2 regions of the Cellulosimicrobium sp. 22598 genome follow, and region 1 is predicted to be linked to the other one. Evidence: predicted binding sites of a transcription regulator. Region 1 holds the regulator's gene; the other holds the start of a gene.

The links. Region 1 encodes Rex, which represses fermentation and respiration genes when NADH is low (regulators of the CRP and FNR family bind a similar motif). Its sites were predicted from a motif close to CTTGTGAANNNNTTCACAAG; they were not measured.
Region 2: adhE (bifunctional acetaldehyde-CoA/alcohol dehydrogenase) is a predicted target of Rex. The motif match lies at 1,514-1,533, and genes of this name have one in related genera.

The regions. Positions count from the first base shown of each region.
Region 1 covers NZ_JBQEMZ010000005.1:219,733-223,938, reverse strand. Annotated here, with positions in the region: gene ACTJIY_RS07655 (histidine phosphatase family protein) at 64-735, opposite strand; gene ACTJIY_RS07650 (MarR family winged helix-turn-helix transcriptional regulator) at 806-1,336, opposite strand; gene ACTJIY_RS07645 (YceI family protein) at 1,509-2,060, shown strand; gene ACTJIY_RS07640 (redox-sensing transcriptional repressor Rex) at 2,171-2,845, opposite strand; gene ACTJIY_RS07635 (glutaredoxin family protein) at 2,904-3,197, opposite strand; gene ACTJIY_RS07630 (HAD family hydrolase) at 3,258-4,139, shown strand.
Region 2 covers NZ_JBQEMZ010000015.1:47,131-51,336, reverse strand. Annotated here, with positions in the region: gene ACTJIY_RS15825 (prolyl oligopeptidase family serine peptidase) at 1-1,413, opposite strand, end outside; gene adhE (bifunctional acetaldehyde-CoA/alcohol dehydrogenase) at 1,623-4,206, shown strand, end outside.

The DNA.
Region 1 (4,206 bases):
CCACTCCCGAACGGGACGGTTCGGGCGTCCGGACGGCGACGACTGCGCGAGACATGACCGACGTCACGCCCCCGCGACGGTCGCGGCGCCCGGGAGGAGGTCGGCGACCGGCTCGGAGTAGTGCAGGCCGACGAGGCGGTCGTCCTCGAAGTGCAGCGACGTGAGCGACGCGAGCGAGCACTGCCGCTTGCGCGGGTCGTGCCACAGGCGGCGGTTCTCGAAGCTCAGGCGCGTGAGCCACACGGGGAGCTGGTGGCTCACGAGGAGCGCCTCGTGGCCCGCGGCCTTGTCCCGGGCGTCGGCGACCGCGGCGCGCATGCGCGCGACCTGCTCGGTGTACGGCTCGCCCCAGGACGGCCGGAACGGGTTCCACAGGAAGCGCCAGTGCTGCGGGTGGCGCAGCGACCCGTCCCCGACGCCGAAGGTCATGCCCTCGAAGTGGTTCGCGGCCTCGATGAGCCGGTCGTCGGTGCCGAGCTCGAGCCCGAACGCCTCGGCGGCGGGCGTGGCCGTCTCCTGGGCGCGCTGGAGCGGCGACGCGACGACGACGGCGAGGTCCGCGCGGGGGCGGGACGCGCCGTCGGGCCCGGGCTCGCCCGCGAGGTGCGCGGCGACGCGGCGGGCCATCTCGTGGCCTCGCTCGGAGAGGTGGTAGCCGGGGATGCGGCCGTAGAGGACGCCGTCGGGGTTGTGGACCTCGCCGTGGCGCAGGAGGTGGACGATGGTGGAGACCATGCGCACCAGTGTCCCGCACTCCCGGCCCTGACCGGCACCCGCGGGCCGGCGGCTCCCGGAGCGACCCGGGTCAGGAGTCGCGGTCGGCCTTGCACGCCTCGGCGACGGCCGCCATCGCCTCGCCGAGCGCCCGGAACTGCTCCGGCGTGAGCACGTCGACCATGAACCGGCGCACGGCGGCCACGTGGGCCGGAGCCGACGCCACGAGGACGCGGTAGCCCTCGGTCGTCATCTCGCAGTTGACCCCGCGGCGGTCGCCCGTGCTCGCCGAGCGCCGGACCAGGCCGCGTGCCTCCATGCGCGCCACGGTGTGGGTCACGCGGCTGCGGGACCGGGCGAGCCCGTCGGCGAGGGCGGACATCCGCAGCGTGTGGTCCGGGCTCTCCGAGAGCCGCACCAGCAGCTCGTACTCGTTGAGCGACACGTCCGACCGCTCCTCGTGGTCGCGCCCCAGCGACTCGATGAAGCGCACGGTCCCGTCGAGGTAGGCGCGCCACAGGCGCTGCTGCTCGGCGTCGAGCCAGCGCGGCTCCTCGCTCGCGGCCGCGGTGGTCCCGCGGGCGGTCGTCGTCAGCTGGTGGTCGACGTCGTTGCTGGTCATGGGTCCTCGGGCGCTGGCGGACGGGGGCGGGTTCAGGGGTGGAACCTCGCCGAACATTGTTCCACCTCACCGGGAATAGACGGATCACCCCCTGCTGTTGATACGCTCGTGCGAAGTTGAACCTTCAACCAAGTTCGGTCCCCCGGGACCCTCGACCCCTTCAGGAGCACCCATGGCCACGCCGCTGCCCGCCGGGCTCAACGCCGGTACCTACGCCCTCGACTCGTCCCACTCGCAGGCGGCCTTCACGGTCCGCCACGCCGGCATCTCCAAGGTGCGCGGCACGCTCGCCATCACGGCCGGCACCATCACCGTGGGCGACGACCTCGAGTCGACCTCCGTGACCGCCGAGCTCGACGCCGCGTCCGTGAGCACGGGCGACGCGAACCGCGACAACCACCTGCGCAGCGCGGACTTCTGGGACGCCGAGAACAAGCCGACGTGGACCTTCGCGTCGACCAGCATCTCCGGCGACGGCGACGACTTCGTCGTGGCGGGCGACCTGACCATCAACGGCGTGACCAAGCCGGTCGAGCTCGAGACCGAGTTCGCGGGCACCGCGACCGACCCGTTCGGCAACGCGCGCGCCGGGTTCGAGGCGACCACGGAGATCTCCCGCAAGGAGTTCGGCCTCACCTGGAACGCCGCGCTCGAGACCGGCGGCGTGCTCGTGGGCGACAAGATCAAGATCGCCCTCGACGTCTCGGCCATCAAGCAGGCCTGACGACCGGCTCCCGGGACACTCTTCCCCGGTACCGTTCCCCGAAACACTGCACCCCCGGCAGGGGTGCCGCCCCGAGGGGCCGCGTGCGCGAGCACGCGGCCCCTCGTCGTTCAGCGGTCCTGCGCCTCGGCGAGCGCGCGCGCCTGGGAGTGGAACGCGAGGATCTGCAGCTCGCTGCCGACGTCCACGCCGCGCACGTCGACGTCCGCGGGCACCTGCAGCGCACGCGGCGCGAAGTTGAGGATCTCCCGCACGCCCGCCGCCACGACCCGGTCCGCGACGGACTGCGCGTGCGCCGCCGGCGTCGCGAGGACCACGATCGACACCTTCTCCCGCGCCACGACCTCCTCCAGCGCGTCGACGTGCTCGACGACGAGGCCCGCCGCCCGCGTGCCCACGACCTCCGGCGACGCGTCGAGGAGCGCCGCGACGTGGAAGCCCCGCTGCTCGTACCCCGAGTAGTTCGCGAGCGCGTGCCCCAGGTTGCCGATCCCGACGATCGCGATGCGGTGCTCGTCCACGAGCCCCAGCGCCTCGGTGATGTACTGCGCGAGCGAGTCCACGTCGTAGCCCACGCCGCGCGTGCCGAACGAGCCCAGGAACGACAGGTCCTTGCGGAGCTGCGCCGGACCGACGCCGGAGAGCTCGGCGAGCTCGACCGACGACGTCGTCGCGACGCCCCGCGCCACCAGGTCGCGCAGCGCCCGCAGGTAGGACGGGAGCCGCGCCACCGTCGCGCTCGGGATACCCGGCGCCGTCACCTCACCGACTACCTGCTCAGCCACCCGTCACCCCGTCGTCCTGGGACCGTCCTCGTCGACGGTCGCGCTCCACCGGGAGGAATCATCCCAGGTCCGCGCGCGCCGTCGAAATCCGACCCACCGCGCGGGCGAGCCGGCGGGCGTCCACGCGCCAGAACCCCTGCTGCACGCCGCCGACCGTCACGACCGGGACGTACTCGCCGTACTGCTCGCGCAGCGCCGGGTCCGCGTCCGGCGCGTCCACGTCCACCTCCGCCCACGCGACGCCCGCCTCGGCGCACACCGCCGCGACGACGGCGCGCGCGTCGTCGCACAGGTGGCACCCCGCTCGGCCGTAGAGGAGGACGGGAGGGGCCGGCGCGTCGGAGGTGCTCACGCCTCCCAGGGTACGAGGACGCGGCCCCGGGCCGAGCGCGGGACCGCCTAGAGTGGGGACATGGCGACGTCTTCCGGTCCGGGCCCCGTCCCGACCCCCGGGTCGACCGCCTCCGAGGCCGCGCCCGACGCCGGCCGCACACCCCCCGCACCCGCGCACCGCACCGCCGCGTTCTTCGACGTGGACAACACGATCATCCGCGGCGCGTCGTCGTTCCACCTCGCCCGCGCGCTCTACCAGCGGGAGTTCTTCTCGACGCTCGACATCGTGCGCTTCGCCGTGCACCAGGCGCGCTACCTCCTGTTCGGCGAGAACAAGCAGCAGATCGACCGCATCCGGTCCCGCGCGCTCGCCCTCATCGCGGGTCGCTCCGTCGCCGAGGTCACCGCGATCGGCGAGGAGGTCTACGACACCGTCCTCTCGCTGCGCATCTACCCCGGTACGCGCCGCCTGCTCGACGAGCACCTCGCCGCCGGTCACCAGGTGTGGCTCGTCTCCGCGACCCCCGTCGAGATCGGCGAGCTCATCGCGCGCCGCCTCGGCACGACCGGCGCCCTCGGCACCGTCGCCGAGCACGAGGACGGCTTCTACACCGGCCGCCTCGTGGGCGACATGATGCACGGCCGCGCCAAGGCCGCCGGGGTGCGCGCCCTGGCCGAGCGCGAGGACATCGACCTCGACGCGTCCTACGCCTACGGCGACTCGCTCAACGACGTGACGATGATGGAGGCCGTGGGGCACCCGTGCCCCATCAACCCCGACGCGCGGCTGCGCCGGCACGCGCAGGACGTCGGCTGGCCCATCCGCGAGTTCCGCGGCCGACGCCGTCGCGTCGCCCGCAGCAGCGTCCGCACCGCGAGCTGGGCCGGCGCCGCCTGGGCCGCCGCCCTCGTCCTGCGCTCCGTCCGCCGCGCCGTCGACCGCCGCATCTCGCGCCTCTGACCACCCCGCTCCCCCGAGCCGGCGCCCTCGCCCCCGCCCCCGCGAGAGAGAACCCTGGTCCCGCGAG
Region 2 (4,206 bases), on a different contig from region 1:
GGCGTCGAAGAACGCGGGGTTGGACTTGACGACCTCCGGTGCACCCGCGTCGCCCGGCCGCTCGCCGAGCGACAGGAGCGAGAGCGTCGTGGGCGTGAGGTAGTCGGTCGTGACGAGCCACAGGTCGTCGGAGTCGACGGGGTCGACGGCTCCGACGGCGACCGTGCCGAGCTCCGGCAGGCCGGGGATCTCCGACCGCACCCACGGCGCGTCCGCGGCCTCCTGCCCGACGGCGCCCCCGGGGCCGGCGGCGTCCGGCGGCGTCAGCACGTGCAGGCGGTTCTTCACGTCGTCGAGCACGTTGACGACGAGGTGGTGGCGCGTCCACGTGGCGCCGGCGAGCGACGTCGTCGCCGTGGGCTCGAAGAGCACGGTGAAGCCGCGGTCGCCCGCGAGGAAGTCGTCGAACCGCGCGACGAGGAGCGAGCCCGCGCGGTGCGTCGCGCCTCCGACGGCCCAGTCGTCGCGGAGCTCCACGAGCATCCACTCGCGCCGGACGCCGACCTCGGCGGAGTCGGGCACGTCGATCTTCGTCAGGCGCTGCTCGGGCGTGCCGGTGCGCTCGGCGAGGTAGAGCTCGTCGGCGTAGAACGCCTTGGAGCGGTGCACGAAGTCGCGCTCGAACCCGGGCGTGTGCGACCGCCAGGCGGAGATGTACATGTCCTCGTCGGTGCCCTCGTAGACCGTCACGGCCTCGTCGAGCGGGGTGCCGCGCGTCCAGCGCTTGACCACGCGCGGGTACCCCGACGGCGTGAGCGTGCCCTCGCCGAAGTCGGTGAAGACGTACACGGTGTCGGCGTCGATCCAGCCGAGCGAGCCCTTGGCCTCGGCGCGGTGGAAGCCGCCGTCCTCGGGCGCGACGAACCGCTTCTCGACGAGGTCGAACTCGCGCGTGACGTCGGCGTCGGAGCCGCCGGGGGAGAGCTCGACGAGCGCGTGCCGCCACGGCTCGCCTGCGGCAAGCTGCTCCGGCGTCGGGCGCAGGACGCTCGCGCCGTGCCAGACCCACGACTCGCCCTCGGCCGCGGCGAGCGCGTCGAGGTCGAGCACGGTCTCCCACTCCGGGTCGTCGGTGCGGTAGGACTCGAGCGTCGTGCGGCGCCAGAGCCCGCGCTCGTGCTGCGCGTCGCGCCAGAAGTTGTAGTACCGGTCGCCGATCTTCGAGACCTCGGGGATCTTCGCGTCCGAGTCGAGCACCTCGCGGATCGCGCGCTCGGTCGTGGCGAACTCGTCGGCGGTCTCGAGCGTGTCGGCGACCTCGGCGTTGCGTGCACGGACCCAGGTCAGGGCCTCGTCCCCCTCGACGTCCTCGAGCCACAGGTACGGGTCGTGGGGCGCGCCGTCGTCGGGGAGCGGGGTCTCGGTGGGGCTCTCGGGCGAGAGCGAGGGGCTCGTCGTCTGCTCGGCGGTCATGGTCCCCCACCCTACGGCGGCGGGGGCGGTGGTGCGGAGGTCACGAGGGTGCCGGGACCTTGGGCCCCGAACGGCCGCGGGGCCTTGCCGCGCCCAGGGGCTTGTGAAAACATTCACAAGTAGAGAGACCGCTGAAGGAGCCGGGGCAATCCGGCCCCGGCAGCACCCGCGGCCCGACGCCCGGCCCGGCCGGGCACCGGAGGGGACGCATGAGCGCGAAGAGCGCCGGCACGAAGGTCGAGACCCGCACCGAGGACACGCGCACCGCGCACGAGATCGACGTCCTCGTCGAGCGAGCCCGCAAGGCGCTCGACCAGTACATGAGCCTCACGCAGGAGGACGTCGACCGGATCGTCCTCAAGGCCTCGGTCGCGGGCCTGCACCAGCACGGTCACCTCGCGCAGCTGGCCGTCGCCGAGACCGGGCGCGGCGTGTTCGAGGACAAGGCGACGAAGAACATCTTCGCGTGCGAGCACGTGCCCAACTCGATGGCGAACCTCAAGACGGTCGGCATCATCGGCCGCGACGAGCTGACGGGCGTCGTCGAGATCGCCGAGCCGGTCGGCGTGGTGTGCGCCGTGACGCCGGTGACCAACCCGACGTCGACCACCATCTTCAAGTCGCTCATCGCGCTCAAGACGCGCAACCCCGTCGTGTTCGCCTTCCACCCGAGCGCGCAGCGCTCGTCGGTCGAGGCGGCCCGCATCGTGCGGGACGCCGCCGTGGCCGCCGGTGCGCCCGACGACTGCATCCAGTGGGTCGAGCACCCCTCGATCGAGGCGACCAACACCCTCATGCACCACCCGGGCGTCGCGCTCATCCTCGCGACGGGCGGCAACGGCATGGTCCGCGCGGCCTACTCGGCCGGCAAGCCGGCGCTCGGCGTCGGCGCGGGCAACGTCCCCGCGTACGTCGAGAAGAGCGCCGACCTCGGCCGCGCGATCAACGACGTGGTCATGTCGAAGGCGTTCGACAACGGCATGGTCTGCGCGTCGGAGCAGGCGCTCATCCTCGACAACGTCGTCTACGACGACGCGATGCGCGAGCTGGCCCGGCTGCACGCCTACCGCACGACGCCCGCCGAGAAGGCGATGCTCGAGCGCCTCATCTTCGGCGTCGAGGCGAGCGGCACCAACTGCGCCGGCGCGAAGCTCAACCCGAAGGTCGTGGGCAAGTCGCCCGTGTGGATCGCGCGCGAGGCCGGCTTCGAGGTCCCCGACGACACGTCGATCATCCTCGCGGAGATCGACGACGTGGGCCCGCAGGAGCCGTTGAGCCGCGAGAAGCTCACCCCGGTCCTCGCGGTGCTGCGTGCGCGCGACACCGAGCACGGCGTCCGCCTCGCGGAGCGCATGGTCGAGCTCGACGGCCTGGGCCACTCGGCGGCGATCCACACGGCGGACCAGGAGCTCGTCGAGCGCTACGGCGCGCGGGTCAAGGCCGTGCGCGTGCTGTGGAACAGCCCGACGTCGCTCGGCGGCATCGGCGACATCTACAACGCGCTGCTCCCGTCGCTCACGCTCGGCTGCGGCAGCTACGGCGCGAACTCGGTGTCGAACAACGTGTCGGCGGTCAACCTCATCAACGTCAAGCGGATCGGGCGGCGCAACAACAACATGCAGTGGTTCAAGGTGCCCGCGAAGACGTACTTCGAGCCGAACTCGATCCAGTACCTCGCGCAGATGCGCGACGTGCACCGCGTCACGATCGTCACCGACAAGGTCATGAGCCGCATCGGCGTCGTCGACCGCGTGCTCGACGTCCTCGCACGCCGCGAGGAGAAGGTCGCGATCCAGATCATCGACGCGGTCGAGCCGGAGCCGAGCGTCGGCACCGTGAACCGCGGCGCCGAGTCCATGCGCGACTTCGAGCCGGACACGATCATCGCGATCGGCGGCGGCTCGCCCATGGACGCGGCCAAGGTCATGTGGCTGCGGTACGAGCACCCGGAGATCGAGTTCTCCGACATGCGCGAGAAGTTCTTCGACGTGCGCAAGCGCGCGTACAAGTTCCCCGAGCTCGGGGGCAAGGCGAAGCTCGTGTGCATCCCGACGTCGTCGGGCACCGGCGCGGAGGTGACGCCGTTCGCGGTCATCACCGACCCGGAGACGGGCTTCAAGTACCCGCTCGCGGACTACGCGCTCACCCCGACCGTCGCGATCGTCGACCCCGTGCTCACGGACACCATGCCCGCCAAGCTCGCGGCCGACTCGGGCTTCGACGCCCTCACGCACGCGACCGAGGCGTTCGTCTCCGTCTACGCGAACGACTTCACCGACGGGCTGTGCCTCCAGGCGATCAAGATGGTCTTCGAGCACATCGAGGACTCGGTCACGCAGGGTGCGGCGGCCCCGAAGGCGCGCGAGAAGATGCACAACGCGGCGACCATCGCGGGCATGGCGTTCGGCTCGGCGATGCTCGGCATCGTGCACGCCATGGCGCACACCGTGGGCTCGACCTTCCACCTCGTGCACGGGCGCACCAACGCGGTGCTCCTGCCGCACGTGATCCGCTACAACGGCCAGGTGCCCACCAAGCTCACGAGCTGGCCCAAGTACGAGCGCTACGTGGCCCCGGAGCGGTTCCAGGAGATCGCGAAGCACCTCGGGCTGCCGGCCTCCACCCCGGAGGAGGGCGTCGAGTCGTACGCGAAGGCGGTCGAGGAGCTGCGCGCCAAGGTCGGCATCGAGCCGACGTTCGCGGCGCAGGGCGTCGACGAGGCGGCGTTCCTCAGTCGCCTCGACGACCTCGCCCTCCGGTCGTTCGAGGACCAGTGCGCCCCGGCGAACCCGC